Regions from separate parts of the Caulobacter sp. genome, predicted to be linked through region 1. Evidence: predicted binding sites of a transcription regulator. Region 1 holds the regulator's gene; the other holds the start of a gene.
What was found. Region 1 encodes HrcA, which represses chaperone genes, less so after heat shock. Its sites were predicted from a motif close to GTTAGCANTCNNNNNNNNNGANTGCTAAC; they were not measured.

Region 1 (15,865 bases):
ATGGCGTCGTCCAGCAGATATTCCCAATAGCCGGCGAAGGGCATGCGGGTGACGATCTGGCCGGCCGAGGCGTGGTCGCGGCCGCCGGCCCCGGCGGCGATCACCGCCGAGCCGGCGGTCAGGTCCTTGGACGAGCCGATCGGCATCACCGGCAGGTCCAGCGGCTGTTGGGCCTGGACCAGGCCCAGGCCGGTGCGCGGGTCAAAGCCCAGCACCCGGGCCGAGACGCGGCGGCCGTCATTAAGGGTCAGCATCACCTCGCGCGCTTCGGTGATCAGATAGGCCATGGTCAGGACCAGGCCCGTGGGGCTGATCACCACGCCGTTGCCGATGCGCTCGATGCCAAGGATGGCGGCGGTATAGGCGTCGGACGGAACCCGCGCCTCCAGGGCGACGACGGACGCCAGGGCGCGGTCCAGGTCGAACGGATAGGCCTCGGCGGAGGGCCGCAGTCGGGCTTCGACTTCATGGCCCCTAAAAGGAGGGGGGAACGGTGAGGGCATTCCAATCTCCTGCTCTGGATTGGAATCTGGGGCTCGTCGGGCGCCGCGGCAAGAGGGCGGGGCGTCGCGGGGGTGTTTTGGCGCGTGGGCGCCTAACGCTCCATCCGTCTTCCCGGCGAAGGCCGGGACCCAGATCGAACCCAGGGAGGCCGCGACTTCCAGCGAGGGCGGAAGGCGCGTGATCCCCAGACGCTCAGGCTGAATCTGGGCCCCGGCCTTCGCCGGGAGAACGGAGATTTAAGTCAGCAAAGTTACTTCCCGATCGCCGCGCGCTGCAGCGCGAACAGCTCGCCGATGCCCTTTTCGGCCAGGCCGTACAGGGCCTCGAACTCGGCGCGGGTGAAGCCGCGCTTTTCGCCGGTGGCCTGGATCTCGACGATGTCGCCGCCGTCGGTCAGGACGAAGTTGCTGTCGGCCTCGGCGTTGCTGTCTTCCTCATAGTCGAGGTCCAGCACCGGGGTATCGGCGAACACGCCGCACGAGACGGCGGCGACCTGGCCGATGATCGGGTCGGTCTTGATGACGCCTTCGTCCAGAAGATATTGCGTGGCGATGCGCAGGGCGACCCAGGCGCCGGTGATGGCGGCGGTGCGGGTGCCGCCGTCGGCCTGGATGACGTCGCAGTCCAGGCTGATCTGGCGCTCGCCCAGGGCCTTCATGTCGACCACGGCGCGCAGGCTGCGGCCGATCAGGCGCTGAATTTCCTGGGTGCGGCCGGTCTGCTTGCCGGCGGCGGCCTCGCGGCGGCCGCGGGTGTGGGTGGCGCGGGGCAGCATGCCGTACTCGGCGGTGACCCAGCCCTGGCCCTTGCCGCGCATCCAGCCGGGGATGCTTTCCTCGACGCTGGCGGTGACCAGCACCTTGGTGTGGCCAAAGCTGATCAGGCACGAGCCTTCGGCGTAGCGGTTGACGCCCGTCTCCAGCGTGATGGCGCGCAACTGGTCGGGGGCGCGGCTTGAAGGACGCATGGCTGACTCCGGATGTCTTGAAAGTATGAGGGGCTTTGAATGCGAGAAGGGGCCGCTTATCCTATCCGCGACGGGAACTTGAAAGAGGGTCCGCCGCTTTTGTCGCTTAGCGAGGTCATTGACGTCACGCCATGACGCAGTTGTTCGGTCGCACCCCCGGTCTGACGGAGTTGGACGCCCGGGCCCGCGACATCTTTCGTCGGGTGGTGGAGTCCTATCTGGAGACCGGCGAGCCGGTGGGGTCGCGCACCCTGTCGCGCGGAGGCCTGCCGCTGTCGCCGGCCTCGATCCGCAACACCATGCAGGACCTGGCGCAGTTGGGCCTGCTGGACGCCCCCCACACCAGCGCCGGGCGGATGCCCACCCACGCGGGCCTGCGGATGTTCGTCGACGGCTTTCTGGAGGTCGGCGATGTGGGCCAGGAGGAGCGCCAGGCCATCGAGGCGCGGCTGTTCTCGCGCGGCCGTTCGTTCGAGGAGGCGCTGGCGGAAGCCGGCTCGATCCTGTCGGGTCTGGCCGGCGGGGCCAGCATCGTGGTCACGCCCGTCCGCGAGGGCGGGGTCAAGCACGTCGAGTTCGTGGCCCTGGGCGGCGACCAGGCCCTGGCGGTGATGGTCTTCGAGGACGGCACGGTCGAGAACCGCCTGATGAAGCGCGCCGCGGGCATGACGCCGTCGGCCTTCCAGGAGGCGTCCAATTTTCTCAACAGCCGGCTGCGCGGCCGCACGCTGAGCGAGGCCAAGGACGAGGTCCGGGCCGAACTGGAAACCGCCCGTCGGCAACTGGACGAGACGGCGGCGCGTTTGGTCGAGGACGGGCTGGCGGCGTGGGGCGGGGGCGAGGGCGACGCCCGCGCCCTGATCGTGCGCGGCCAGGCCAACCTTCTGGACGCCGCCGGCGCCCGCGAGGATCTGGAGCGCGTCCGGATGCTGTTCGACGATCTGGAGCAGAAGGGACAGCTGATCGGCCTGCTGGATGATGTGCGCGAAGCCCAGGGGGTGCGCATTTTCATCGGGGCCGAAACGCGACTCTTTTCGCTTTCGGGTTCCTCCGTGATCGCGGCGCCCTATATGACGGGCCAACGCAAGGTTTTGGGCGCGATCGGCGTGATTGGGCCCACCAGACTCAACTATGCCCGGGTGATCCCGCTGGTGGACTATACCGCCCGCGTGCTCGGCCGGATGATGGACGGATAAGGACTAGGTGATGAGCGACGATCAAGCGACGCCGACTGAAGATATCGTGGCCCTGGAAGGTGAGGACGCCGCCCAGGAAATCGAGGCCCTGAAGCTGGAAGTCGCGGCCCTGAAGGATCAGGCGCTGCGCTATGCCGCCGATGTCGAAAATACCAAGCGCCGGGCCGAGCGCGAGATGAACGACGCCCGCGCTTATGCGATCCAGAAGTTCGCCCGCGACCTGCTGGGCGCGGCCGACAACCTGTCGCGCGCCACGGCGATGAGCCCGCGCAACTCGCAGGACCCGGCGGTGACCAACTACATCATCGGCGTCGAGATGACCGAGAAGGAGCTTCTGGCGGCCTTCGAACGCAATGGCCTCAAGAAGATCGAGCCGGCCAAGGGCGAGAAGTTCGACCCCCACCTGCACCAGGCGGTGATGGAGCAGCCCTCGACCGAGGTCGCGGCCGGCGGCGTCATCCAGTTCCTGCAAGCCGGCTATGAGCTGATGGGCCGCCTGATCCGTCCGGCCATGGTCGCCGTGGCGGCCAAGGGCTCGACGGCGCCCGGTTCGGCCGAGGCTTCGTCCGGCGGGGCCAACCCCTATGCGGGCGCCAGCGCGGACGCCGACGGCTCGGGCGGTTCGGTCGACATCAAGTCCTGACGGCGCTTCTGGTCGCGCGCCCTGTCGGCGCGTGACCAAGCCCGTTCGTGCAGGTTGAAGAACACCGTCTGGACCAGCGGTTCGACGATCCCCACCGCCAGGGCCACGCGCCAGTCGCGGGTCAGGGCGTAGGCGACGGCCACCGCCACGGTCAGGTGCATCGAGGCGTAGGTCAGGGTCTTGAGGGCGAGGCGCATGGCGTGCGCTCCTTGTTGAGAATGATTCTCAAAAGATAGGCGCGGTTTCCGTGTCCGCAAGGGGTTCGGCCCTCTTCCCCAAGCGCGCGATTTCGCTAATGTCGTCCGTCCAATCATGACGGGGCCGCGCAGGGGATTCTCCAGCGGCGGCGGCTCTGGAACCTGGACCTGAATATGAAGCTTACGATCGAACGGGCGGCGCTGCTGAAGGCGCTGGGGCATGTGCAGAGCGTCGTCGAGCGCCGCAACACCATCCCGATCCTGTCGAACATCCTGCTTTCGGCCGATCGCGACACGCTCAGCTTCTCGGCCACTGACCTGGACATGGAGATCATCGACGAGGGCCTGGCCCAGATCGACGTGCCCGGCCAGATCACCGCGCCCGCCCACACCCTGTACGAAATCGTCCGCAAGCTGCCCGACGGCTCGGACGTCTCGCTCAGCTTCAGCGGCGATGACCCCCGCCTGGTGATCCAGGCCGGCCGTTCGCGCTTCAACCTGCCGGTCCTGCCGGCCGGCGACTTCCCGGTGATGAGCAGCGACGGCCTGTCGGCCCGCATCGCGGTCGACACCAACGAGCTGATCCGGCTGATCGACAAGACCCGGTTCGCGATCTCCACCGAGGAGACCCGCTACTATCTGAACGGGCTCTATCTCCACACGGTCAACGAAGGCGGCGTGGTCAAGCTGCGCGCCGTCGCCACCGACGGTCACCGCCTGGCCCTGGCCGAGATGGACGCGCCCGAGGGCGCGGCCGGCCTGCCCGGCATCATCGTGCCCCGCAAGACCATCGCCGAGGCCCGCCGCCTGATGGAATCGGCCGGCGAGCAGGTCGACCTGCAGGTCAGCCCCCAGAAGGTGCGCTTCGAGTTCGGCCGCGCGGCCCTGACCTCCAAGGTGATCGACGGCGCCTTCCCCGACTATCTGCGCGTGATCCCGCGCGACAACGCCAAGATCCTGACGCTGGACAACGACCTGTTCGCCAAGGCCGTCGACCGCGTGGCCACCATCTCGGCCGAGAAGAGCCGCTCGGTGAAGCTGGCCATCGAGCCGGGCCGCATCACCCTGACCGTCCGCAACATGGAAGCCGGCCAGGCCGTCGAAGAGGTCGAGGTCGACTACGACGGCGAGCCCTTCGAGATCGGCTTCAACGCCCGCTATCTGCTGGACGTCTGCGGCCAGATCGGCGGTCCCATCGCCGAGTTCCGCTTCGCCGACCCGGCCAGCCCCACGCTGGTGGTCGATCCGACCGATCCGGGCGTGAAATACGTGCTGATGCCGCTGCGGGTCTGATCCGCCGGACGGATGACCCCCGAACGGATGACTCAGGGGCTGCGCGAAGACCTGTTCGCCGAGCTGTTCGACAACATGCTGGCCCTGTGGGCGGCGACGGACTTCGACGGCTGCGCCACCTGGTCTGACCGGCACCAGCAGGTCGAGGCGGTCATCGGCGGGGCCGAGCACCGCATCGACCTGATCGCCATGAACTACGCCGTCTACCGCGCGATCGCGGCCGACGCCCGGTTCGACGGGCCGGTCGACCCGCTTGTCGACCGCGACGAGGCGCGCGCCACCTTCCAGACCAACATGATGCGCGTGCTGATGGGCGCGGCCGGAGTCTGGCAGAAGGACAATATCGAGATCGCGCGGCGGTATTTCGGGTAGGCGAGCAAGGGGATAGCGATCGCGCCGTCCACGGATGGGAACGGGGATAGAGCTGCAAATCCTCCCCCTGAAGGGGGAGGCGGCCGGAGGCCGGTGGGGGAGCGCCGCACTGATTTGGCAGGACTTCCCCCTCCGTCGGCTTCGCCGACACCTCCCCCGCTAGGGGGAGGACCTGTACGAGCATCCAGACAATCGACGCAGCCGCGCTCAAACCTCCCGTATTCTGTAGCCACCTCGTCGCGAGGAAAGGGCGCAAGGCCAGCGACCGATGCGGCGGCGGGGGGTGATCGAGCGGGAAGCTCAATCGATGGCGGGAGGAGCGTCTTGCGTTCCGGGCCGTCAACCTCGTTGTTCTCTGGCGGCGGTCGGCCGTGGAAAACTAAAACGACGTGGCTTCGAGGGTCGAGCGAGCAACAGGCGGGCTGAAAGGTCTCGCGGTCCAGGGGGGAGTCGCTCTCCCGCCTGCCCGTCGGGGGCGTCGAGGGTGAGGCGATAACACCGCCGGGCCGGAAGCGCTTTCGCCAGAACGGTCACGCGGAGCGAACGGCTTCGTCGAAACGGTATTTTTTCAAACCCATCCGGACGTGGTCCGGACGCTCCGCGACCCTTTCCATCCCTTCAGCGAGAGATCGCGTGAGGCTGAGAGCCTGTGTCTTCTCCCTTCCCCCTTGGATGGGGGAAGGGCGTCTGGCTTGAGGGAAGGGAGCCAACGTGACGCCACCGCCAACCTGCCGTAAGAACCCACCCATGGCGTCGGCCGCGATCAACACCCTGACCCTGACCGACTTTAGGTCCTACGCGCACGCCCGCCTCGAGACGGGCGGGGCCAGCGTCTATCTGTTCGGAGCCAACGGCGCCGGCAAGACCAACCTGCTGGAGGCCATCAGCCTGCTGTCGCCCGGCAAGGGCCTGCGCGGCTCCAGCCTGGCCGAGGTGGGCCGGCGGCTGCCCGGCGAGGCGACGGGGCGGCCGTGGGCCGTGTCGGCCCTGGTCGAGGCGGGAGAGGACGAGCCGGTGCAGCTGGGCGCGGGCGTCGAGGTGGGCGGCGCGACCCGCCGGCTGGTGCGCATCGATGGCGAGACCGTGCCGCCCGGCCGGCTGACCGACCACATTCGTCCGATCTGGCTGACGCCGGCCCAGGACCGACTGTTCCTGGAAGCCGCCTCCGAACGCCGCAAGTTCTTCGACCGCCTGGTGTTCGCCGCCGAACCCGCCCACGCCAGCCACGCCAACGCCTATGACAAGGCCCAGCGCGAGCGGATGCGCCTGCTGACCGACGCCTTCGAGAGCGGCGCGCCGGCCGATCCCGTGTGGCTGACCGCCCTGGAAGCGCGCCTCGCCGAGGCCGGCGCCCTGATGGCGGAGGCCCGCGCCCGCACTCTGGTCGCCCTGCAGGCCGAGATCGACGGGCGCGGCGACCGGCCCTTTCCCCAGGCCCGGCTTTCCCTGACCGGCGAATGGGAAAAGCTGGCGCTGGATGGCGTGGAGTTCGCCGAGATCGAGCTTCGCCTGGCCACCGCCCTGGCCGCCGCCCGGCCCCGCGACGGGGCCGCCGGCCGGGCCCTGACCGGCCCGCATCGGGGCGATCTGGACATCCTGCATGTCGAGAAGGACCGTCCGGCGGCGGAATGCTCGACCGGAGAGCAGAAAGCGCTGATTCTGAACCTGGTTTTGGCCCAGGCGGCGCGACTTTCGCGTGCGGAATCCGCGCCGAATCCTATAGTATTGCTCGACGAAGTCGCCGCGCATCTCGACCTCACCCGGCGAGCCGCTCTGGCTGACGAAATCACGGCGCTCAAGCTCCAGGCCTTCCTGACCGGCACGGACGAGTCGCTGTTCGACCACCTCAAAGGTCGGGCTCTTGGTGTTCGCGTGTGCGACGCCGGCCTGACCGCTTTGGAAGACGTATGACCGAAGAGACCAAAGGCCCCGCTGAAGACAATTCGGGCGACCGTCTGACCACCGCCGACGGCTCGCAGATGGCGGCTCCCGAAGTGATGGGCGGCGAATACGACGCCGACTCGATCAAGGTGCTGAAGGGCTTGGACGCGGTGCGCAAGCGCCCCGGCATGTATATCGGCGACACCGACGACGGCTCTGGCCTGCACCACATGGTCTATGAGGTGGTCGACAACGCCATCGACGAGGCTCTGGCCGGTCACGCCACCAAGGTGGAAGTCATCCTCAACGCCGACGGCTCGGTGACGGTCACCGACGACGGTCGCGGCATCCCGGTCGACATCCACGAAGGCGAAGGCGTTTCGGCGGCCGAGGTCATCATGACCCAGCTGCACGCCGGCGGTAAGTTCGACCAGAACAGCTACAAGGTCTCCGGCGGTCTGCACGGCGTGGGCGTCTCGGTGGTCAACGCGCTCAGCGACTGGCTGGAGCTGAAGATCCACCGCAACGGCTTCAGCTATCAGATGCGCTTCGAGCGCGGCGACGCCGTGACCTCGCTGGCCCAGACCGGCGATTCCCCGTTGCGGTCGGACGGCCCCAAGGCCGGAACCACCCTGACCGGCACCGAAGTGACCTTCTTCCCGTCGAAGGACACCTTCGCGTTCATCGATTTCGACCGCAAGACGCTGGAGCACCGCCTGCGCGAGCTGGCGTTCCTGAACTCGGGCGTGACGATCTATTTCCGCGACCTGCGCGACGCCGAGCCGTGGGAAGAAAAGCTGCACTACGAGGGCGGCATCGAGGCCTTCGTGCGCCACCTCGACAAGGCCAAGACGCCGCTGCTGAAGATGCCGATCGTCATTCGCGGCCGCAAGGACAAGGTCGAGGTCGACCTGGCCCTGTGGTGGAACGACAGCTACCACGAGCACATGCTGTGCTTCACCAACAACATCCCGCAGCGGGATGGCGGCACGCACCTTTCGGCCTTCCGCGGCGCCCTGACCCGGATCATCACCAACTACGCCGAGAGCTCGGGCATCACGAAGAAGGAAAAGGTCAGCGTCGGCGGCGAGGACGCCCGCGAAGGCCTGACCTGCGTGCTGTCGGTCAAGGTGCCCGATCCCAAGTTCAGCTCGCAGACCAAGGACAAGCTGGTCTCGTCCGAAGTGCGCCCGGCCGTCGAGGGCCTGGTGCAGGAGGGTCTGGCCACCTGGTTCGAGGAGCATCCGACCGAAGCCAAGGCCATCGTCTCCAAGATCGCCGAGGCCGCCGCCGCCCGTGAAGCCGCCCGCAAGGCCCGCGAACTGACCCGCCGCAAGAGCGCGCTCGACATCACCAGCCTGCCCGGCAAGCTGGCCGACTGCGCCGAGCGCGATCCGGCCAAGTCCGAAATCTTCATCGTCGAGGGTGACTCGGCCGGCGGTTCCGCCAAGCAGGCCCGCAACCGCGACAACCAGGCGGTGCTGCCCCTGCGCGGCAAGATCCTCAACGTGGAACGCGCCCGCTTCGACAAGATGCTGTCGTCGGACCAGATCGGCACCCTGATCACGGCCTTGGGCGCGGGCATTGGCAGCGACGACTTCAACGCCGACAAGGTGCGCTACCACAAGATCGTGCTGATGACCGACGCCGACGTCGACGGCGCCCACATCCGCACCCTGCTGCTGACCTTCTTCTATCGCCAGATGCGCGAGCTGATCGAGCGCGGCTATATCTACATCGCCCAGCCGCCGCTCTACAAAGCCGCCAAGGGCAAGTCCTCGCGCTATCTGAAGGACGACAGCGAGATGGACGCCTTCCTGATCGACGAGGGCGTCGACGGGGCCGAACTGGACCTGCCCTCGGGCGAACGCCGCACGGGCAAGGACCTGCTGGCCCTGGTGCAGCTGTGCCGTCAGGCCAAGGGCAATATCGACCGCCTCGCCGCCCGGGCGCCGGCCTTCGCCGTGGAGCAGACGGCCCTGGCCGGCCTGCTCAGCGAGACCCCCGACATCACCGCCGCCGCCGCGCGTCTCGACCTCTATGCCGAGGAGGGCGATGGCCTGTGGACCGGCGAACGCGGCGACACGGCCTTTGTGTTCAAGCGCGTGCGTCGCGGTGTTACCGAGAGCGTGGTGCTGGACGATGGCCTGCTGAACGCCGCCGACGCCCGCCGCCTGGCCGAGCGCGCCGGGGCCCTGGCCGAGATCTTCAGCGGCCGCGCGGTGTTCCGTCGCAAGGACAAGTCGACGACTGTCCGTGGTCCGATGGACCTGGTGGGCGCGGTGATGGACGCCGGCCGCAAGGGCCTGTCCATCCAGCGCTACAAGGGCCTGGGCGAGATGAACCCCGACCAGCTGTGGGAAACCACCCTCGACGCCGAGGCCCGCACCCTGCTGCAGGTGAAGGTCAACCACGCCGACGACGCCGACGACATGTTCAGCCGCCTGATGGGCGATCTGGTCGAGCCGCGCCGCGAATTCATCCAGGAGAACGCGCTGGACGCCGAGGTCGACGTCTAGCGACTGAGGTTCAGGAGCCAGCCCGCCGCACGACCGATCCGGGTCGCGCGCCGGTGGCGTGGCCGTCCTGGAACACGATCACGCCGTTGACCCAGACCTTGGCCACGCCCGTGGCCAGGGCGTTGGGATGGGCGACGTCGGAGCGGTCGGCGACGGTGTCGGGATCCAGCAGCACCAGATCGGCGAAGTTCCCCGCCACGATCGTCCCGCGCCCCGCGATACCCAGCTGGGCCGCCGTCTGGGCGGTCATCTTGTGGACGGCCTGCTCCAGGGTCAGGATCTTTTTCTCGCGGACATAGACCCGCAGGATCTTGGCGAAGGCCCCGAAGCCGCGCGGATGCAGGCCGTGGGTCATGCCGTCCGAGCAGATCACGGCATGGTCCCAGCCGATGAAGGCGTCGATGTCGGAGCCGGTCATGGCCGTGCCGATCACGGCGTCGACGTGATCGACCTCCGGATGGGCCAGGTGAAAGGCCTCCGCCTGCCGGGTCAGGGCCAGATAGGTCTCGGCGGGATCGGCTTGCCGCTCGGCGGCGATGTCGGCGATGGTCTTGCCCACCAGCGACGGATCGGGCGCGAATACCGCCAGCCGCATGCCGGCCGGGGTGGTCAGCTTGGTCAGGGCGAAGCGGGCGGCGGCCAGATCGTTGAAGTCCCGCTCCGGCAACAGCACCGCCAGATTGCTCTGCCAGTACTCGTACGGATAGACGTCGGCGGTGATGTCCACGCCCTGGGCGCGGGCGGCGTCCAGCTTCGCCAGGATCTGCGGCGCCTGCCCCCAGCGGTCGACTATGGCGATCTTCAGGTGCGAGATCTGGACCGGCAGTTTGGCCTCGCGGCCGATGGCGATGATCTCGTCGATCGCCGCGTCCAGCTTCACATCCTCGCTGCGCAGATGGCTGATATAGCGGCCATGTCCGGCGGCGGCCGTCTTGGCCAGGGCCATGACCTCGCCCGGGGTCGAGAAGATGCCGGGGTCGTATTCCAGCCCGGTCGACAGACCCAGCGAACCCGCCTCGAGATCGGCCTTCAGCTCAGTCTGCATCGCCGCGATCTCGGCCGGCGTCGCGGCGCGCCGGTAGTCGGCGCCCATGGCCCGCTCGCGCAGGGAGCCGTGGCCGGTATAGGAGGCGACATTGATGGCCAGCGGCGCCTTTTCCAGGCCGGCGAAGTAGGCTTTCAGCGGAAACGACGACTCGCCGTCCTGGCCCGCGACGATGGTGGTGACGCCCTGAGCGGTGACCGGAGTCATGGCGGGCGTCTGCTCCGCCTGCCGGTCGTGATGGCTGTGGGCGTCGATGAAGCCCGGCGCGAGGACCAGGCCCTTGGCGTCCACCACCGTGTCGCCGGGCTTGCGCGCCAGCTTGCCGACCGCGACGATGCGGTCGCCGTCCAGGCGGACGCTGACCGCTCGCGACGGCGCGCCCGTACCGTCCACCACGCGGGCGCCGACGATCAGGGTCGAGGCCAGGGCGGTGGAGGTCATCAGCAGCGACAGGCCCAGGGCGATGGCTGCGCGGGAGAGGTTGCGGGTCATGTCTCGGCCTTCCGGAGTCCGGTGTTCAGAATAGCGCGCGCCGGCGAGGGTTTTCGCCGTTTCCCGCCCTCCCGGCGACAGGATCGCCAGGGCCTTGTGGCGATCGCGACCTTACCCCGCGCGTGGTTTGCGCTAAGCAGGAAGGCGACATCAGCAAGGATTTCGGGATGACGTCGAACGACCCGCGCAAGGACATCGACCGCATCGACATCAAGATCCTGGCCCTGCTGCACAGGCAGGGGCGGGTGACCAAGGCCGCGATGGGCGAGGCCGTGGGCCTGTCGGCGTCGCGCTGCTGGGAGCGGATGAAGAAGCTGGAAAAGGCCAAGATCATTCGCGGCTATCACGCCGAGGTGGATCTGGGCCGGCTGGCCAAGCTTTCGACCTTCGTGGTGCAGATCAAGCTCACCGACTTCTCCTACGCCAAGGCCAAGGCCTTCGAGACCGGCATCGCGGCGGACCCCAACATCATCGCGTGCCAGGCCGTGCTGGGCGAGGTGGACTATCTGATCACCGTCGCCGCCTTCGGCATCGAGCATTATCAGACGATCATGGAGCGGCTGCTCGACACCCTGAACGCGCCCTTCGATTATGTGACTTTCCCGGTGACCAAAAAGCTGAAGGGCGAGGCGGGGCTGGATCTGGCCAAGCTGCTGGCCACCGCCGGAGACCTCGACGACTAACCCCACAGGGCGGCCGAGGGAGGATGCAGGATCGCGTCGCGATAGCCGAACCCGTGCTCGATATCGCTCACCAGCTGGATCGGGCAGTCCAGGTCGACCACCTCGCAGCCCTGGGCCACCAGCAACCCCGGGGCGATGCCCAGCGAAGTGCCTTCCATGCAGCCGATCATCAGTCGCAGGCCCCGGGCGCGGGCGGCCTGCGTCAGGGCCAAGGCCTCGGTCAGGCCACCGCACTTGTCGAGCTTGATGTTGCAGAAGGCGTAGCGCCCGACGATGCGGTCCAGGTCGGCGCGGTCGTCGAACGACTCGTCGGCGCAGAGCGGCACCTCACCCCGATAGTCCAGCAGGGCGTCATCCTGTCCGACCGGCAGGGGCTGCTCCACCAGTTCGACGCCCAGGGCTGAAAGGCTGGGGGCGTAGGCGTTCAGCTGCTCCAGCGTCCAGCCCTGGTTGGCGTCGGCGATCAGGCGGGCGCGGGGGGCGGCGGCGCGGATCGCCTCCAGCCGCTCCAGGTCCAGGGTATCGCCCAGCTTCACCTTCAAGCAGGGGAAGTCGGGGGCCCAGCGCGCGGCCTTGGCGGCCATGGCGGCGGGCGCATCCATGCCCAGGGTGACGAAGGTTTCGATCGGACGCAGCGGGGCCAGACCCGCGCGCACGGCGACCGGAACGCCGGTCAGCTTGGCCTTCAGGTCCCACAGCGCGCAGTCAACGGCGTTGCGCGCGCCGCCGCGCGGCAGGCAGGTCGCGAGGACGGCGCGGTCCAGAAGCATCCCCGCCTCAAGCTCAAGGGCCAGGGCCCGCACCTGAACCAGCATGGCTTCGGGCGTGTCGCCCAGATAGTCGACGCCCGCCGCCTCGCCTCGTCCGATCGCGCCGCGCGCCTCGATCTCCACGTGAAGCACATTGGCCTCGGTATAGACGTGGCGCGCGATGACGAACGGCTCGGTCAAGGCGTGAGCTTCGATCCGGGCGGTCAGCCGCATCAGGCGGCGTCCGAGCGCGCTTGCGGCGCCAGCAGGCGGTCGGCGATGGCCGCAACGCCGGTCCGCACGGGATCGCAGCACGGCAGGCCCAGGGCGGCCTGGGTGTCGCGCAGATAGTCGGCCGCCGCCTGGGGCGTCAGGCGCGAGGTGTTGATGCAGATCCCGGCCATCCGGACGGCCGGATTGGTCAGGGACGCCAGTCGCAGGTTCAGGGCGATGGCCTCGGCCAGGGACGGCGTGGGGAAGGTCTCCAGCCCGTCGATGGCGGTGCGGGTGGCGTCGTGGCACAGCACCAGAGCGTCCGGCTGGCTGCCGTGCAGCAGGCCCAGGGTCACGCCGGCATAGGCCGGATGGAACAGTGAGCCCTGACCCTCGATCACGTCCCAGTGGTCCGGCGCGGCAGCGGGGCTCAGTTGCTCAGCCGCGCCCGCGACGAAGTCGGAGATGATCGCGTCGATGGGCGCGCCGGACCCGGCGATGAAGATGCCGGTCTGGCCGGTGGCCCGGAAGTCGGCTTCGGCGCCGCGCGCCTTGAGCTCTTTCGTGATCGCCAGGGCCGCGTACATCTTGCCCACGGCGCAGTCGGTGCCGACCGTGAGCAGACGCAGGCCGGCGCGCTTTTCGCCGGTTCCCACCGCCAGGAACTCTGGCGACGGCTCCCGCGCCTCGATCAGCTTTCGGCCCAGACGCTCGGCGGTCTCCCGCACCTTGGGAAGGCTGGCCATGCGTGTGTGCAGGCCCGAGACCAGGTCCAGTCCCGCTTCCAGCGCCTCGATCATGACAGCTTCCCAATGGGGCGGGATATAGCCGCCGGCATTGGCCACGCCCAGCAGCAGCGAGCGGGCCCCGGCCGCGTGGGCGGCCTTGGGCGTCATGTCGGCCAGACCCAGATCGGCCGCGCAGCCGGGCAGGCGAAGCTGACCGACGCAGGCGTCGGGACGCCAGTGGGCCACGCCTGAAGCGGTCTTGGCGCTGACCCGGTCCACGTCTCCGAGGAACATCAGGCAGGGATAGGGCAGTTCCACGACAGCACCTCGTTATAGACGTCGTCAGTTGGGTTCGAGACCGATGACCCGCGCGCCGGCGGGGACAATCAGTCGCCTGTAGCCGGGTGAAGGGGGCGGATGGCGGGGCGGCGGGGCAGGACAACCGAAGCCAGGGCGTGCCGAACGCCGGCCAAGGCGTGGATCCGGTCCACGGTCCGCTCAAGATCCTCGGCCCGCCCGGCCTCGACCACGGCGACCAGGTCATAGTCGCCGGTGATCTGGTGCAGAGCGGTCAATTCGGTCATCTCGGCCAAGCGCGCGCCAACCTCGGCGGCGTCGCGCGGCGCGACCTGGATCATCACATGGGCCCGCAGGGCTGCGTCTCCGCGGTCAGCGGCGACGCCCAGGAAGGCCGGACTTGCGATCTCGACGGCGATCAAGGCTGAACTCCCTCACTCATCGCGGAGAGTTTAGTTTGGCGGAGGCCTCGAAAAACGCCGTGTTTGGCCGGTGTTGCGAGAGAAACGCTCGCCAGCGCCCCTCAGCGCAGGATCTTGGTCGCCAGCAGGATCGAGGAGGTGGTGCGCTCAACGCCTTCCAGAGCGCCGATGCGGTCGATCAGGGCGTTCAGTTCGGCGACGGTCTCGGCCTCGATCAGCGCGATCAGATCGTACTCGCCGCTGATGGCGTGCAGGGCCGACAGCTCGGCGATGGCGGCCAATTCCTCTTCGGTCACCTTGGCGAGCTTCAGCTGGACCTTGATCATGACCTGGGCGCGGATCTGGCGGCGGTCATAGTCGCTGCCCAGGCGGACGGTGTACCCTTGGATGACGCCATCCTGCTCCAGGCGGCTGAGGCGGGCATAGACATTGGCCCGCGAGAGCCCAAGGTCGGCGGCCAGTTTGGTCACCGGCTGACGCGAGTCCTCGCGCAGCATCGCCAGCAATCGCCGGTCGACCTCGGCAAGGTTCTGGTCGTCCGACTTCATCGGCTCCTCCCTGAGTCTGTCCGGACCATCGGGCTCACTTCGGCGAAGGTTCGTTGGTGTAGATCGCCGTGCGCGGCGTCGGCAGGGCTGACGATATGGCTCCACGATACATGCCCAGGTCGTTCATGCCGAAGGCCGCCCGCCCCTGGCCGTCCATGGCGATCAGGCCGCCATCGCCGCCGATTTTTGTGATCGAAGCCATGGTCTGGTCGGCCGCCGTCTGAACGTCCTCGCCTTTCCAGGCGATGCGGTCGCAGACCCGGCGGGCGGCGGTCTCGCGGATGAAGTACTCGCCCGATCCCGTGGCTGAAACCGCGCAGACGCCATCCCGGGCATAGGTGCCGGCGCCGATGATCGGCGTGTCGCCGACCCGCGCCCAGCGCTTGCCGGTCATGCCGCCCGTCGAGGTGGCGGCCGCGATGTGCCCGGACTGATCCAGCGCCACCGCGCCGACGGTGCCGAACAGGTGGGTGGGATCCAGAACCGCGTGATGGTCCTTGCGCCAGGTCTCCAGCTGCTTCCAGCGCTCCTCGGTGCGGAAATAGCTGGGGTCGACCTGCTCCAGGCCCTGCTCCCTGGAGAACTGGTCGGCGCCTTCCCGCGTCAGCATGACATGCGGGGACTTCTCCATCACGGCTCGGGCCAAACTGATCGGGTTGCGGGTGCGGGTCACGCCCGCGACGGCCCCGGCCTTCAGGGTAGCCCCGTCCATGATCGAAGCGTCCAGCTCGTTCTTGCCCTCGGCGGTGAAGACCGCGCCCTTGCCGGCGTTGAACAGCGGATTGTCCTCCAGGGTCCGCACCACCGTCTCGACCGCGTCCAGGCTGGAGCCTCCGGACTTCAGCACCTTGGCCCCCGCCTCTAGAGCGGCGTCGAGACCGGCGCGATAGGCCTTTTCCTTTTCGGGCGTCAGGTCGGCGCGATCCAGAACACCAGACCCCCCATGAACGGCCAGCGACCACTTGCCCTCGGCCGCCATGGCCGGCGCGGACGCCGCGTACAGGGCCAGAATCGAAAGACCGAGCGAGCGGATACGGGAAGTCATCATCGCAACTCTCTTAAGCAGATCGGTGTCAGCCCCGGGCGGGAGCTCGAAGGAAGGAACGCGAGGAAACA
Region 2 (15,865 bases), 310 kb from region 1:
CAGCGGATACGCTGTCGCCGTCGAGGGGCGGCCATCTACCGCTTGCGAACCGGCTTCTTCGTCTTGGGCGGAAGGGGAGCCGGCGGAGGCGGCGGGGTCCAGTCGAAGGCCATCAGCAGGGTGCGCTGGTTGCCGATCGCCTGATCGTCGGACAGCAGATAGATCCGCGTGGCCCCCGACGGCGCCTGGCTCAGCGCCACGCCCTCGAAATTGTCGCGCGTGGTCGAGCCGTCCAGATGCAGGCTGGCGATCTGGACCTGTCGGGCGGCCGGCGCCAGCGGGTCGGCGATGAAGCGCAGAATGGCCCGGAAGCCCCGGATGGGATCATAGCCCCGGTGCAGGGTGGCGATGGCCTTGCCCTGGAAGGCGGCCATGGCGGTCAGGCCCCAGGTGAAGTCCGGGCCCTGCTGCGGGGCGATGGCCTGGCAGGCGGTCGACAGCCGGCACAGCCAGACCTCGCCTTCCTCGCCGCCCACGATATAGGCGTCCGGCCCGGCGGCGGGATAGGCGGCGATCGCCTCCATGCCCTCGTTGAAGGGGAAGGTCGTCGCCGGCTTGGGCGCGACCCGGGGCGGGGCGGCGACCCCATTGACGGGGGCCGGATACAGCCAGATGCGGTGATCGCGCTCGAAGCTGACCAGTCGGTCGCCATTGGCCAGGATCGCCAGGCCCTCGGCGTCGGCTGCGTCCTTGTTGGGCAGGGCCGCGCCGTCCAGCCCCTTCAGGCCCTGCAGCTTGGCGTCGGTCAGGCCGACCAGGCGCCCGGCCGGGTCCAGCTGCAGGCGAGCCTCGAAGAGGTCGCCGGCGTCGCTGATCGCCACCAGCGTGCCGCCAGGGCCCATGCCCAGGTCCGACAGGCCATGCAGCAGCGAGGTCTGGTTGCTGGTGATGGCGATGCCGCCCGCATAGCTGAAGCCACCCTCAAGGGCGGTCTTGGCCGGATTTGCGGTGTCCAGCGGCACGGGCGTGGTCTGGACGGTGATCTCGGGGCCGGCCTTGACCGGGGCGATCGGCAGGACCGGCGGGGCGGGCTTGCGGCCGCAATGGCTCAGCATCCCGACCGACAGGGCCAGGACCAGACCGACCCGCAGGCCGGTCACGCTGGAACCTTGCGCGCCGCCTTGGCTGCCTGCGGCTGAACGGTCGGCAGCGGCGCCAGCAGGCCACGCGCCTTCTTCACGGCGCGGGGCTCTTCCTCGAACAGCGCGGCCAGCTGTTCCACCAGCACGCCGCCCAGTTGCTCGACGTCGACGATGGTGACCGCGCGGCGATAATAGCGCGTGACGTCGTGGCCGATGCCGATGGCGATCAGCTCGACGGGGCTCTTGCCCTCGATCTCGGAAATGACCTGGCGCAGGTGGCGCTCCAGATAGTGACCTGAATTGACGCTCAGGGTGCTGTCGTCCACCGGCGCGCCGTCGGAGATCACCATCAGAATACGGCGGGCTTCGGGCCGGCCGATCAGGCGCTGGTGGGCCCACATCAGGGCTTCGCCGTCGATGTTTTCCTTCAGCAGGCCTTCGCGCATCATCAGGCCCAGGTTCTTGCGGGCCCGGCGCCACGGAGAATCTGCGGCCTTGTAGATGATGTGGCGCAGGTCGTTGAGGCGGCCCGGCGCCGGCGGCTTGCCGGCCTTGACCCACTCGTCGCGCGACGTGCCGCCCTTCCAGGCGCGGGTGGTGAAGCCCAGCACCTCGGTCTTGACGCCGCAGCGTTCCAGGGTGCGGGCCAGGATGTCGGCGCAGACGGCGGCCACCATGATCGGCCGGCCGCGCATCGAACCGGAATTGTCGATCAGCAGGGTCACGACGGTGTCGCGAAACTCCTGGTCCTCTTCCTGCTTGAAGGAGAGGGGCGCGGTGGGGTCGATGATCACCCGGGTCAGGCGGGCGACGTCCAGCATCCCTTCTTCCAGATCGAAGGTCCAGGCGCGGTTCTGCTGGGCCAGCAGACGGCGCTGCAGCTTGTTGGCCAGGCGCGAGACCACGCTGGAGAGCGCTGACAGCTGCTGGTCCAGATAGGCCCGCAGGCGGGTCAGCTCCTCGGCGTCGCACAGCTCCTCGGCCGGCACGATCTCGTCATAGGCGCTGGTGAAGATCTTGTAGGCCGGCTCGCCCGGCTGGGCGGGGCCGCTGTCGGGACGAGCCGGCTTGGCGCCGTCGCCCATCTCGGGGCTTTCGTCGCTGTCCTCGGGCTCGCCGTCCTGCTCGGACTGGACCATCTCCTCGTCGCCGGCCTCGGTGTCGCGGTCGGAGGCTTCGGTTTCCTGGGGCGATGAGCCTTCGGGCTGTTCACCCTCGCCTTCGCCCTGATCCTCGTCGGAGGTCTGGTCCTGCTGGTCCTGTTCGCCGTCGTCCTCGTCGGAGCTTTCGGTGGCGTCGGACATCTCCTCGCCCAGGTCCAGGTCGCGCAGGATCTCGCGCGTCACCCGGGCGAAGGCGGCCTGGTCGCCGATGGCGTCGGCCAGGCGATCCAGGTCCTTGCCGGCCTTGGCCTCGATGTCGGCGCGCAGGATGTCGACCAGGGCCTTGGCCCCCTCGGGCGGGGCGTCGCCGGTCAGGCGCTCGCGCACCATCAGGCCCAGGATCTCGGCCATGGGGGCCGACTGGCGGTCCATCGCCACGTTGCGGGTCAGGCCCTGCTTTTCCAGCCGGGCCTCGAGTGCGGCCGTCAGGTTGGCGCGCACGCCGCCCATGGCGTTGGCGCCGATCGCTTCCAGCCGCGCCTGCTCGATCGACTCGAAGGCCGCCTGGCCGTCGGGGCTGCTGGGGCGGGCGCGGGCGTGGGCGATGTTGTCGTGGTGGGCCAGGCGCAGGGCCATCTGGTCGGCCAGGCCCCGGATGCGCGCGGCTTCCTTGGAATTGAGGTCGCGCGGCGGGTGCGGCAGCACCGCTCGCTTGCCCAGCAGCTGGGGACCATCGCCCGAGAACACGACCTCGAGGTCTGGCGTTTCGGCAAGCGAACGCGCGGCGTGCGCCAGGGCGCGCTTGAAGGGTTCGGTCGGGCTTTCGGGCTTGGAGGCCATGACTATCGGTTACCGGCCCCGCGCGGCGAAAACAAGGAACGCTGTGCGCTCTGGCGGGTTGAAATGTCAGAAGCGCTGCTGGCTTCCCAAACAAGGAAACGCGCCATGCTGAAGTGGGCCATCATTCTCGCCATCGTCGCCCTGATCGCCGGGGCCCTGGGCTTTACCGGCGTGGCCGGGGCGGCCGCCGGGATCGCCAAGATCCTGTTCTTCGTCTTCCTGATCGGCTTCGCCCTGATGCTGGTCCTGGGGACCACCGTGTTCAAGGCCGTATCGAAATAGCGAGCGGCGGGGAGGCGTGCTTCGCGCGCCTCCCCGCTTCGCCGGTCTAGTGGGCCGCCTGCCAGGCCTTCGACTGCTGGCCGACCAGCGCCACCAGATCCCCCATCTGCAGATTCACGTCGATCAGGTGCAGGCCCCAGTCCTTGAGCACCGCGCCGCCGACGAGGATGTCGCCGCTGATGTCATCGACTCGCGGATCGGCCGGGTCGCCGTTCACCGCCACCGAAAGATAGGTGAAGTCGCCTTCGCTGACGCATTGGGCTGACAGCAGCCCCGGCGTCGAGACGAACGGGGTCGTCACCGTCAGGCCCGTGGCCCAGGGCCTGGGCGGCAGGGACGAAGAGCCCATCGGCTTGTTGCCCAGATACGAATGCAGCGCCACGCTCTCGGTCGAGGCCTTGCCCGCCAGCAGGGCGGCGGGGTTCACGCAGCCCGAGCGCAGGCCGGCCGCATCGGTCCGGCCAAAGCGGCTGTTGGCCGGCGGCGGGCTGGAGGCGCGGAATGAGACATAGGTCACCACGCAGCCGGTCTGGCTGGCGCTGGCGCACAGCGGCATCGTTCCATAGCGGCCCTCGGCGTCGACCGGGGTGTTCATGCCCAGCACCAGGGCCGAGATCACCTGCTTCTGGACCGGCTTGCCGTCCACCTCCTGCTTGATCAGCTGCAGCAGCACGCGCGAGCCCTGGCTGTGGCCGATCAGGATCACGCCCCGGCCCTTGTTCTCGTGGGCCAGGTAATAATTCCAGGCGTCGCGGACGTCGGCCTGGCCCAGCGATCCGTCGACCACCGGCTGGCCCATCATCGCCTTGCGCAGGCCCGCCAGGGTCACCTGACGGTACATCGGCGCGAACAGACGGCACTGGCCGGCGAAGCGGGCCAGCTGCTGCTCGACCACCGAGCGCTCGGCCGCGTCGATGGTCATGTCGCTGTAGTCGCCCGGATCGGTCGAGACCGTGGGATAGACATAGAAGCAGTCCACGGCCGGCTTGGCGGCGGGCTTGAAGGGCTCGACCGTCGAGCGGCCGTCGGCGGCGACGATCGTCGTGGTCTGGTCGGCCGCGCAGGCGTCGACCCGGCCGGGCAGGCACAGCCAGTTTTCGGCCTTGGCGTAGTCGTTCGGGCCGGCGGCGGGGGCCTGGGCGTGGGCGGCCGTCGAAAGGGCGAGGCCCGCCGTCAGGCCCAGGGCGGCCAGGATCTTCACCATCGTCTTCTCCCCATTTCGCTCAAACGCTTGTTTGGCGTGAACATGGGGGAAACCCGGGCGACAGCCAAGAGGGGAGTGACTACAGCCCGGCGCCACAGCGGTCGCCGTGGCTAGGGCGACGGCAGGTCCGCCGGCAGCCAGCGGCGCGGGAACTTGTCGCCCAGGGCGCGGACCTCGCCGGTCTTCAGGCCCAGGTCCCGCATGCGATAGGCCACGATCTCGCGGATCGCCTCGACCGGCTCGATGCCCCGGAAGGGGCTGGAGGCCACGCCGCCCACCTCGAGCGCGCGGTCGACGGCGGCCCATTCGGCCTGCTCGCGCTCGGCCTTGCCCACGCCGAAATAGTGCCGGACCGGATAGGGCTCGCCCGGAACCTCGACCATCACGCCCACGACCCAGCCCTGGGGGATCAGATCGGTGTCTGGGCGCTGGCGGAACATGGTCTGGCTGTAGCCGTCGTCGGGGCGCGGCGGAAGGTCATTCCGCCAGCGGCAGCCAAACTTCGATATCGCCAAGACCGGTCGCCGGGTCGAAGCCCGGACCGTAATATTCCAGAAAGGCCGGCAGGCCCTCGACAGGCTGGCGTCCGGCGCAGGCCGCCGACACCGTCCTGTGCAGGGTCGAGACGTGGCCGTCGTGCGCAAAGGCCAGGTAGGAGCGCGCGGGCAGCGTCACCACGCTCAGGCCGCGCGGTGGGCTGTCGTCGGCGGCGCCGGGATAGGCGGTCATGTAGCGGAAGCAGCGGGGATCCTGGACCGTCAGGGCGACGCCGAAGGAGACGGGCTCGGCGCCCGAGGCCGGCCTTGGGATCAGCGGCGCGAAGGCGGCCCATTGCAGGGGCAGGGCGCGCAACATGTCGCCGTCGGATAGGTCGTAGTCGCAGATCGAACCGATCAGATGCAGGGCCGGGCTTTGTTCGATGCGGGGAGCGATGGACGTCGTGGCTGGCATGGCGCGCCTTCAGCGAGGGACAGTACGCCCAAGGACGCGCCAGCCCGCCCGGTTCCGACAGCCGGCCTGAAGGTTTGTCTAGCCGATCACCTGGAAGGCGACCTGGCTGATCAGGCCCAAGGTGAGCCAGAGGGCGCCGGCGAACAGCAACACGCCCATGCGCGGGCCGCGAGCGTGACCAATGTGATGTACGCGACGCATGGCCTACTGCCTCCCATCCACGTTTCTGCTTGTGGATGGAAAACGCGGGCGGCCGCGCTTGGATGCGCCGGCGTGACGATTTTTGACCGCCTCCGGACAAAGAAAAAGGGCGGGACCTTTCGGTCCCGCCCCTCGTCTTGTTCAGCAGGAAGCTGAGCGCGTGGACTAGAAGTCCATGTCACCCATGCCGCCCATGCCGCCGCCCGGAGGGCCACCGGCGCCGCCACCCTTCTTGGGGGCTTCGACGATCGCGGCTTCCGTGGTGATCAGCAGACCGGCCACCGAAGCGGCGTCTTGCAGAGCCGTGCGGACAACCTTGGCCGGGTCGATGACGCCGTCGGCGATCAGGTCGACATACTGCTCGGTCTGGGCGTTGAAGCCGAACGAGGCGCTGGTGCTTTCCAGAACCTTGCCGACCACGATCGAGCCTTCAACGCCGGCGTTTTCGGCGATCTGACGGATCGGAGCCTGCAGGGCGCGACGGATGATCGCGATGCCGGCGGTCTGGTCGGCGTTGTCGCCGGTCAGGCCTTCGAGGGCCTTGGAGGCCTTCAGCAGAGCCGTGCCGCCGCCCGGGACGATGCCTTCATCGGCGGCCGCGCGGGTCGCGTTGAGGGCGTCGTCGACGCGGTCCTTCTTTTCCTTCACTTCGACTTCGGTCGAGCCGCCGACGCGGATCACGGCGACGCCGCCGGCCAGCTTGGCCAGACGTTCTTGCAGCTTTTCCTTGTCGTAGTCCGACGTGGTGTCTTCGATCTGGCGCTTGATCTGGGCGATACGGGCTTCGATCGCGTCCTTCTCACCGATGCCGTCGACGATGGTGGTGTCGTCCTTGGTGATCGAGACCTTCTTGGCCTTGCCGAGCATGTCGAGCGACACGTTTTCCAGCTTGATGCCCAGGTCTTCCGACACGACTTGAGCGCCGGTCAGGATGGCCAGGTCTTCCAGCATGGCCTTGCGTCGATCGCCGAAGCCCGGAGCCTTGACGGCGGCGACGCGCAGGCCGCCACGCAGCTTGTTGACGACCAGGGTCGCCAGGGCTTCGCCCTCGACGTCTTCGGCGATGATCAGCAGGGGACGGCCCGACTGAACAACGGCTTCCAGCACCGGCAGCAGCGGCTGCAGCGACGAGAGCTTCTTTTCGAACAGCAGGATGAGCGGCTCTTCGAGCTGAACTTCCATCTTGTCGGGGTTGGTGATGAAGTAGGGCGACAGGTAGCCGCGGTCGAACTGCATGCCTTCGACGACGTCGAGTTCAGTCTCGGCGGTCTTGGCTTCTTCGACGGTGATGACGCCTTCGTTGCCGACCTTGTCCATGGCCTTGGCGATCATGTCGCCAACTTCCTTGTCGCCGTTGGCCGAGATGGTGCCGACCTGAGCGATTTCGGTGTTGGTGGTGACCTTCTTCGACGACTTCTTGATCTCGTCGACGACGATGTTGACGGCCTTGTCGATGCCGCGCTTCAGGTCCATCGGGTTCATGCCGGCGGCGACCGACTTGAGGCCTTCCTGCACGATGGCTTGCGCCAGGACGGTGGCGGTGGTGGTGCCGTCGCCGGCCTTGTCGTTGGTCTTCGAAGCGACTTCGCGGATCATCTGCGCGCCGAGGTTCTCGAAGCGGTCAGCCAGTTCGATTTCCTTGGCGACCGAGACGCCGTCCTTGGTCGAGCGCGGGGCGCCGAAGGACTTTTCGATCACAACGTTACGACCCTTGGGGCCGAGGGTCACCTTCACCGCGTTGGCGAGGATGTTGACGCCGCGCAGCATCTTGTCGCGCGCGTCCGAGGAGAAATAAACGTCTTTAGCGGCCATGTGTATGAGCCCTTCTTAAAGAGAAATTTGGGGTGGAAAGCTTGGTTCGGGCGGAGGAGGGCTTAGGCCTCGACCACGCCCAGAACGTCGCTTTCCTTCATGATCAGCAGGTCTTGACCATCGACCTTCACTTCCGTGCCCGACCACTTGCCGAACAGGATGCGATCGCCGGCCTTCACGTCGAGAGCGACGACGTCGCCCTTGTCGTTACGGGCGCCGGGGCCGACAGCGACGACTTCGCCTTCCTGCGGCTTTTCCTTGGCGGTGTCGGGGATGATGATCCCGCCCTTGGTCTTGGTTTCTTCTTCGACGCGCTTCACGAGGACGCGGTCGCCAAGGGGACGAAATTTCATGGTTGTTCTCCGTCGGGACGGTTATCGATAAAGGGGTCGTTGGCGCGGGGAACGCTGCTGTTAGCAGTCCATCCCCTTGAGTGCCAACGCGGTGCTTGAGTTAGGTCCGAGCCCCCCGGGAGTCAAGGACAGGGCCCGCGAACTTTTTGCGATCACGGTTAAGGTGGAGGCCGGAAATGTTCGATCATCTGGGTTTCGGCGTGACCGATTTCGCGCGGTCCACGGCCTTTTACGATCAGGCCCTGGCGCCGTTGGGCATCAAGCGGCTGTTCACCGTTCCGCCCGAACACAGCGGTGGCGTCGACGCCACCGGCTATGGCGTGGAGCGTCCGCAGTTCTGGATCTCCGGCGGCGGCGACACCTCCGGGCGGCTGCACGTCTGCTTTCAGGCCAGGACCCGGGCGATGGTCGACGCCTTTTACGCGGCGGCGATCGCGGCCGGCGGGCGGGACAATGGCGCGCCCGGACTTCGCCCCCATTATCATGAACACTACTACGGCGGCTTCGTGCTGGATCCGGACGGTTTCAATATCGAAGCCGTCTGCCACGCGCCGGTCTAGCCGGACCTCAAGGAGCGCTTCGCGCATGTCGAGCTACGCCCTGTCGCTGTTGCTAGCCGTGATCGCCTGCGTGATCGGCGGAACCCTCGGGGGGCGGGCCCTGGCGCGGCCCCAGGCGGCCCTGGGCCTCGCGGTCGGCGATGACGGCGCGCCGACGTTGCTGACCGAGGGCCGGGCGTTCGGGGGGCTGCTGATCTTCTCCCACGCCGGCGCGGCGCTGTATCTGGGCTATCAGCCCAGCATCGGGGCGGCCATGGCCTTCGCCCTGGCCATCGGCTGGTTCGGCGCCGGTCTGGGGCAGGTGGCCTCGCTGCTGATCGACCGGACCCATGGGCGGCTGAACCTCAGCCACCTGCTGTTCGAGGTTCTGATCGGCGTGACCCTGTGCCTGCCCTTCTTCAACCCCGGGCGGCTGGTTCTGCGCGGCGGCTACCTGGCCTGACGGGCGCCTTCGTGCTCCAGCAGCCAGCGCTTGCGCTGCAGCCCGCCGCCATAGCCGGTGAGTGATCCGTCCGCGCCGATCAGGCGATGGCACGGCACGAGGATGGCGATCGGATTGGCGCCGTTGGCCGCGCCCACGGCGCGAACGGCGCTGGGCTTGCCAATCCGGGCGGCGAGGGCGGCGTAGGTCGAGGTGGTCCCGGCGGGGATATCGCGCAGGGCGGTCCAGACCTGTTGCTGGAACGCCGTGCCGCCCGTGGCCCAAGGGATGTCGGCCAGGGCTTCGAACTGTCCGTCGAAATAGGCCGTCAGCGCCTGGCGCGTTTCGACCGGCGCCGCGCCGTCCGTCAGCGGCGGGTCGCCATGGTGCAGTCGCAGCAGCCGCGTCATGCGCGGGACGTAGTCGTGGAAGTCGATGGCTCGCACCGCGCCCGCCTCGTCGGTCACCAGCAGGATCTCGCCAAGGGGCGAGGGCAGGCGGTCGAGGCGGAGGTTGGACGGGGGCGGCATGCCGTGATTATCCGCACTCGGGAAGCCGCTGTCCGCCCGATTGTTGCGATAGATTGTTCACTGTTTGTTCAACATCATGCACAGTCTCCCTTCCCCCTTGATGGGGGAAGGGCCGGGGATGGGGGTGACGCGGCATGTCCGACAAGCCAAAGCCAAGCCACGCGCCCGGCGCGATCCGCCGGGCCCGCCGACTGCGCCGAGAGATGACAGTCAGCGAGAAGCGGCTGTGGAAAGCTTTGCGGGCGTTTGAGACTACATGTTCGCAGACAAGCGCCGATCGGCCGATACGTGGCGGACTTCGCCCATCATGGCGCCAAGCTCGCCATAGAGGTGGATAGCGGGCGCCACGATCTTCCAGAGGCGCAGTTGCACGACGCCGAGCGCGACACGTGGCTGACCGCGCAGGGCTACAGGGTCGTGCGGTTGCGAGACCGCGAGGCCTATGAGTATCCGTATGACGTCTCCGAGCGCGTGGCGGCTGAGATTCAGCGGTCACCCCCATCCCAACCCTTCCCCCATCAGGGGGGAAGGGCTTTTTAGGATCTAGCGAATGCCCGGCACGTGCAGGGCGGCTTCCTTCTCGGCCTTCTGCTTGAAGACCAGGTCGCCGTACTTGCCGTATTCCATGCGGGCGATCATCCGCTGGTGAACTTCGTCCGGGCCGTCGGCCAGGCGCAGGGTGCGGATGCCGGCATAGGCCTTGGCCAGGCCGAAGTCGGTGGTCACGCCGCCGCCGCCGTGGGCCTGGATGGCGTCGTCGATGATCTTCAGGGCCAGGCGCGGGGCCGCGACCTTGATCATCGCGATCTCCAGACGGGCCGACTTGTTGCCGGCCTTGTCCATCATGTCGGCGGCCTTCAGGCACAGCAGGCGGCACATCTCGATGTCGATGCGGGCGTCGGCGACGCGCTCTTCCCAGACCGAGTGGTCCGAGACGTACTTGCCGAACGCCTTGCGGCTCATCAGGCGCTTGCACATCTTTTCCAGCGCGACTTCCGCCGTGCCGATGGTGCGCATGCAGTGGTGGATGCGGCCGGGGCCCAGGCGGCCCTGGGCGATCTCGAAGCCGCGGCCCTCGCCCAGCAGCAGGGCGTCCTCGATCGGCACGCGCACGTCCTTGAGGATGACCTCGGCGTGGCCGTGCGGGGCGTCGTCATAGCCGAACACCGGCAGCATGCGGACGATCTCGATGCCGGGCGCGTCCAGCGGCACCAGGATCTGGCTCTGCTGCTGGTGGCGGCTGGCGTTGTCGGGGTCGGTCTTGCCCATCACGATGGCGACCTTGCAGCGCGGATCGCCCACGCCCGAGCTCCACCACTTGCGGCCGTTGACGACATAGTGGTCGCCGTCGCGCTCGATGCGGGTCTCGATATTGGTGGCGTCCGAGCTGGCCACGGCCGGTTCGGTCATCAGGAAGGCCGAACGGATGTCGCCGTTCATCAGCGGGCGCAGCCACTTTTCCTTCTGCGCCAGCGTGCCGTAGCGCATCAGCACTTCCATGTTGCCGGTGTCGGGCGCCGAGCAGTTGAAGACTTCCGACGCGAAGCCGACCTTGCCCAGCTGTTCGGCGATCAGGCTGTATTCCAGGTTGGTGAGCTGGATGCCCTCGAACTGGAACGTGTCGTCGACGTGGGTCTGGCCGCTGTGCGGCGGCATGAAGAAGTTCCACAGGCCGGCGGCCTTGGCCTTGGCCTTCAGCTCCTCGACGACCTGAACGACCTTCCAGCGCTCGGCGCCCAGGACATCCATCTCGGCCTCATAGACCGGGACCGCCGGATAGATGTGCTCGTCCATGAACGCGGTGACGCGGTCAAGAAACTGACGCTGCTTGGGGGAGATGTCGAAATCCATGGCGCTTCCCAATCCCTGTCTTCAAACGCTTGTTTGAAGTGGTTGTAACACCCTGCTGACGTTGACGGCAAGGTGGGACGGCAAGCACACTTGCGGGCGACGGCGCGGCGCCTGAAAACTAGCGGCCATGAACATCGAGATTCTCCCCCTTGAAGGCCGCCACGTCCGGCTGGAACCCGTCACCCCCGCCCTGCGCGAGGAACTGCGCGGCGCGATCGACTGCGACCCCGAAAGCTGGGAGATCATGTCGACCAACGGCTGCGGCGAAGGCTTTGAGGACTGGTGGGGCGCGCTGCAGGGCGAGACCCAGCGCGGCGAGCGCATCGGCTTCGCCATCCGCCGGCTGTTGGACGGCAAGGTGGTCGGCACGTCCAGCTATCTGAACATCCGCAAGCTGCACAAGGGCCTGGAAGTCGGCTCGACCTTCCTGCATCCGGACGCCCGCTCGGGCCCGATCAATCCGGAGTCCAAGCGCCTGCTGCTGGGCCACGCCTTCGCCGCCGGCGCGATCCGCGTGGAGTTCATGATCGACGTGCGCAACGCCCGCAGCCAGGCGGCCGTGGAGAAGCTGGGCGCCGACAAGGACGGCGTGCTGCGCAATCACAAGATCACCTGGACCGGCCACGTGCGCGACACGGCGGTGTTCTCGATCACCGACGCCGACTGGCCGGGCGTCAAGCAGCGCCTGGATTTCCGTCTGCAGGAGACGTTCGTCTAGCGGGCGCCGGCATGCGGCCTATCCCCTGAAATAATCACCCTTGGCCGAAGGGTGTTGCGCCAATACGACGCATCCAGAACGTTCTAGAGTTTGAGTGATCGCCGCCTGAACCGCCAGATCTATACCCAATCTGAGTGTAGATCCGGGTTTCCGACAATGCTCTTCGTGTAACCTTTGCCGCATGAGCGGCATTGCGTGTCTTAGAATCTGTATCGAACACGCCGCGCGCGAGACCTCCGTCGAAGGCGTGACCCCGGTCAGGATCGATCGCACCGCGGCGCTCTATATCGACACGCATTGGCCGCCGCCGCGCCGCCATGGCCATGTCGCGCCCGGCGCCTATGTTCTGATCGATCCGTATTCCACGTTTCTCGATGGCGAGGAGCTCAAGCAGCTCGCTTCGGAACTTCAGCTTCGCCTGTTCGGCACTCACGGCCGCGAGGATCTGTGCCTGCTGATCTTCGAGGGCCACGAGGCGGAAGTCCTGCGTTTCTCTAGCCTGCCAGAGGCCGACCTGCTGGCCATGAGGCAAGGAGAGCCGCCCCCGCCCGTCGGACGAACCCGCGTGGTCACGCGCGACGGCGTGCGCGAGCTAGGGCTGCGGGACTTGACGCCGCACGCCGTCGCCACTGAAGCGACAGAGCCCCACGAGGCGCCACGCCTGGGGTGGCGCGGGGTCTACAATCCCGTGTCCGAGTATTTCGAGGCCAGCCAGCCGCTCTTCATGGCTCAGGAGCCGGAATGGACGACCCATCAGGACGGTGACTACATGCGGTCGGACATGGAGATGCTGGACGCTAGCATCGCCGCCCTCAGAAGGCATCCTGGCCTGCATGTGCAGACCGATTTCCGCATGTGGAGCATGGTCCGGACAAGCCTGCGCGAGGTCTATGGCGCCAAGCTGGCGTCCCTCCCTCCGGCGGCGGTGAAACAGTTGAGCGCCCAGGTCTATGACGTGCCTCGCGAGCTGCCTTTCATGGCGATCGCGCCGCTGCGCGAATTGCTGCGACCGGTGTTCCGTCGCGTCGAGCTGCGGACCCATGATCCCATTTTCCACGTCCAGGCCGTCCCCGAGCACCTGATCGACGGCGTGGTGCTGGAGCTGACGGGCCACGACGACCACCAGCGCTTCACGAACCTCCAGCAGTTCCTGTCGGCGCGGCGTCAGTATCTCGACCGCGACTTGCGGCAAGGTGTCGCGGGCCTTCGCTCGCGTCGCGAACTTGAGCTCTGTAGGGAGTTCAGAGTGCCCTCGGTGAGCGGCCTCCTGATCAGCGCGACCTTTGAAGATCCCTTGCACGAGCAGGCTTTTCCACACGCCGAACTGCCGTTCAGGTCCACCCGCTGGTCATGAAAGCCAAGGGTTGAGTTAATGGTCGGCTACCACTGCCCCTAACCAATTGGCGATAAATCGCGGCTAAGGCTTTGGCATGACCGCGATCGCGTGCCTACGCCTGCTCATCGATGATGAAGCCTTTCCCGCCGCGCACGCGCAGGAGACGGCCGACGTCTATCTGAGGGCGCGCTGGAAGGCCCCGCGCCGCTACGGCGCCGTGGCGCCGCTGGCTTTCGTGCTCGCCGACAATCGCGCCGCGCAGCTGGACGCCGTCGAGATGCAGGCCCTGGCGGCCGAACTCGAGGCCAGCCTGTTCCCCGGCCGCAAGAGCGGTCAGGTCTGCCTGATGACCTTCGAGGGCGACGAGAGCTCGGTTCTGAAGTTCGCCAGCCTGACCCAGGCCGAGCTGCAGGGCCTGGTCGCCGGCAAGGGCTATGGCGGCGCCGCCGGCCGGGTCCAGGTGATCACCGCTGACGCCATTCGCTCGGTGCCCAGCACGCACGAGGAAGCCCGTCAGGCCGCCGAAGCCGCCGCCAAGGCCGCGCCCGCGCCCGTTCCGCCGCCCGCCGTGGCCAAGGCTCCGGCCGCCGCCGCCGCCCCGACGTCCGCCGAGCCGCGCGCGCCGGCCCCCCCGTCCGTCGCCCAGGCTAGGACGCCGCCGCCCGCTGCGCCCGCGCCTCCGCCGCCTCCGTCCCAGACGGGCTGGTGGGGCCTCTACGACCTGACGGCCAACGCCTTTGTCGGTTCGGTGATCGGTCTGCGCGCCGACCTCAACGCCCCGGCGCCCGAGGAAGACTCCAAGCTTCTGGCCCGCGATCTGGCCTGCCTCAACGACGCCCAGCCCCTCTTCAAGGCGGCGACGTTTGGCGATCTCTATCTGCCGTTCGGCTTCTGGAACCTGACGACCCCGGCCTCGCAGGAGGCTTACAAGCGCCGCCTGTCGCGCTATCCGCTGGACCTGCAGCCGCGCCTGGGCGCCAGCGTCTATGGCACGCCGCGAGAGGCCTCCATTGGCCTGGTCCAGCAGATGCGCGCCTTTCTGAAGAGCGGCTTCGCCTTTCTCGATCTCAATGTGGTCGACCCCACCTTCCCGGTGCACAACCTTCCGCTGGAACTGATCGACAGCGTCACGCTCAGCCTGACCGGCGAGGATGAGCGCGAACGCCTGGCCGCGATCGCCAAGTTCGTCGAGCGCCAGAACGTCTATCGCGGCAAGGCCGTGCTGCAGAGCGTGGCCGGCGTGCAGACCGCCCAGGAGCTGGAGGCTTGTCGCCAGGGCGGCATCGCCCGTGTGCACGGACCGGCGGTGACGGCCTTCCTTGAAGCGCCCCTGATCCAGGCCGAAGGCGCGCCCCTGGTCCAGGCGCGCGACGCGGCTTGATCCGCTTGGCGACGAGGCGGTCCAAAGGTTCCAAACCCGGCGCGCGTCTTCGTTTCAAGTGAGTCCGTTTCAGAGGGGCGCGGGCTCCACGCCGCGTCGGTTGGCCGCAGGTCGGCGACGTCTCGCCCCATAGGCTTGCTAACCTTCTGCGCGCAGGATTAGCCGAATGACGGCTTTAGCGTGCTTGAAAATTTTTGTCGGCGAGGAACTGCGGTTCTCGGATGCCGAGACAATGGCTGCCTTGGTGGCCAAGGTCGCTGGCGCCTATCTGGAGACCAAGTGGCTCTGGCCGCGCCGGCACGGCCTGGTCGCGCCCTTCTCGTTCGTTCTCACCGATCCGCGCGCGCAGACCCTGGACGCTCGCGAGTTGCAGGCTCTGGCGCGCGACCTGCAGCACAAGCTGTTTGGCGACAAGGGCGAGGGCGAGATCGCGCTCCTGACCTTTGAGGGCAACCAGAACGATGTCATGCGCTTCGCCGGCGTTCCGAACGCTCAGCTCAAGACCTTGCTGAACGGCGGGGACGATGGCGCGTTCGCGGGCCGAATCTGCAAGATCACGCCGAACGGCGTCAGCTCCATCGCGCCCCCTGGCGGGCCGGTGGCCGGCGAGCCGCCAATGGAGGCCCTGAGGGGCGCGCCGTCGGGGCCCGCTCCGGCCCGCACCGGTTATCGCGGCGTGTTCCATACCCAGCGCCAGATCTTCGTGGGCAATGTCGCGGTCTGGTGCGAGGCTGGCGCGATTTCGGTCTATGGGCTGGATGAGCCGGTTCTCGACGTTCATGAGGCCGACCACGACATTCCCACCCTGCAGGGCGCGCTCGGCGAGATCGGTCGCTTCCAGGCGGGGGTCATGTTCCTGCCGATCAACTTCGCCGCCGCCGTCAAGCCCAGCACCCGGGCCGAGCTCCTGCCTTACCTGGAATCTCTGCCAAGGGAGCTGCGCGGACGCCTCGCGGCGGGCGTCTACGATACGCCCCGCGCGCCGTCGTTCTCGGCCCTGTCACAGCTGAAGAGCTTTCTGGATCCGTTTTTCGGCCGCATCGACTTGCGCGTGAGCGACCCGGCCTTTCAGGTCGACGACCTGCCGCCAGACTTCGCCAGCAGCGTCACCCTGCTGCTGCCAGCGGGCGGGGAGGCCGCGCGGCTCGCGGCGATCACCCGTTTCATGCGCGACGCCGCCGGCTACCGGCGCAAACGGATCTGGCAGGGCGTGACCGATGTGCGGACCCGGCGCGAGCTG

Region 2: the regulator HrcA is predicted to act here: its motif matches at 7,888-7,916, upstream of groES (co-chaperone GroES).

What each region holds. Positions count from the first base shown of each region.
Region 1 is NZ_OZ257139.1:1,236,486-1,252,350, reverse strand. Features, by position in the region: gene ACQY9P_RS05815 (S1C family serine protease) at 1-503, opposite strand, end outside; gene rph (ribonuclease PH) at 755-1,471, opposite strand; gene hrcA (heat-inducible transcriptional repressor HrcA) at 1,603-2,667, shown strand; gene grpE (nucleotide exchange factor GrpE) at 2,678-3,310, shown strand; gene ACQY9P_RS05795 (DUF2061 domain-containing protein) at 3,250-3,507, opposite strand; gene dnaN (DNA polymerase III subunit beta) at 3,682-4,800, shown strand; gene ACQY9P_RS05785 (hypothetical protein) at 4,813-5,172, shown strand; gene recF (DNA replication/repair protein RecF) at 5,920-7,083, shown strand; gene gyrB (DNA topoisomerase (ATP-hydrolyzing) subunit B) at 7,080-9,572, shown strand; gene ACQY9P_RS05770 (N-acyl-D-amino-acid deacylase family protein) at 9,583-11,109, opposite strand; gene ACQY9P_RS05765 (Lrp/AsnC family transcriptional regulator) at 11,277-11,792, shown strand; gene ACQY9P_RS05760 (dipeptide epimerase) at 11,789-12,775, opposite strand; gene ACQY9P_RS05755 (DUF1611 domain-containing protein) at 12,775-13,800, opposite strand; gene ACQY9P_RS05750 (Lrp/AsnC family transcriptional regulator) at 13,869-14,201, opposite strand; gene ACQY9P_RS05745 (Lrp/AsnC family transcriptional regulator) at 14,303-14,749, opposite strand; gene ACQY9P_RS05740 (isoaspartyl peptidase/L-asparaginase family protein) at 14,784-15,797, opposite strand.
Region 2 is NZ_OZ257139.1:926,674-942,538, reverse strand. Features, by position in the region: gene ACQY9P_RS04400 (esterase-like activity of phytase family protein) at 36-1,100, opposite strand; gene cobT (cobaltochelatase subunit CobT) at 1,097-3,025, opposite strand; gene ACQY9P_RS04390 (DUF1328 domain-containing protein) at 3,131-3,307, shown strand; gene ACQY9P_RS04385 (DUF3089 domain-containing protein) at 3,354-4,511, opposite strand; gene ACQY9P_RS04380 (hypothetical protein) at 4,622-4,951, opposite strand; gene ACQY9P_RS04375 (GyrI-like domain-containing protein) at 4,989-5,462, opposite strand; gene ACQY9P_RS04370 (hypothetical protein) at 5,541-5,663, opposite strand; gene groL (chaperonin GroEL) at 5,829-7,475, opposite strand; gene groES (co-chaperone GroES) at 7,538-7,828, opposite strand; gene ACQY9P_RS04355 (VOC family protein) at 8,005-8,388, shown strand; gene ACQY9P_RS04350 (DUF4345 family protein) at 8,414-8,830, shown strand; gene ACQY9P_RS04345 (methylated-DNA--[protein]-cysteine S-methyltransferase) at 8,818-9,339, opposite strand; gene ACQY9P_RS04340 (DUF559 domain-containing protein) at 9,474-9,677, shown strand; gene ACQY9P_RS04335 (endonuclease domain-containing protein) at 9,586-9,879, shown strand; gene ACQY9P_RS04330 (acyl-CoA dehydrogenase family protein) at 9,883-11,190, opposite strand; gene ACQY9P_RS04325 (GNAT family N-acetyltransferase) at 11,318-11,908, shown strand; gene ACQY9P_RS04320 (hypothetical protein) at 12,090-13,262, shown strand; gene ACQY9P_RS04315 (hypothetical protein) at 13,339-14,625, shown strand; gene ACQY9P_RS04310 (hypothetical protein) at 14,858-15,865, shown strand, end outside.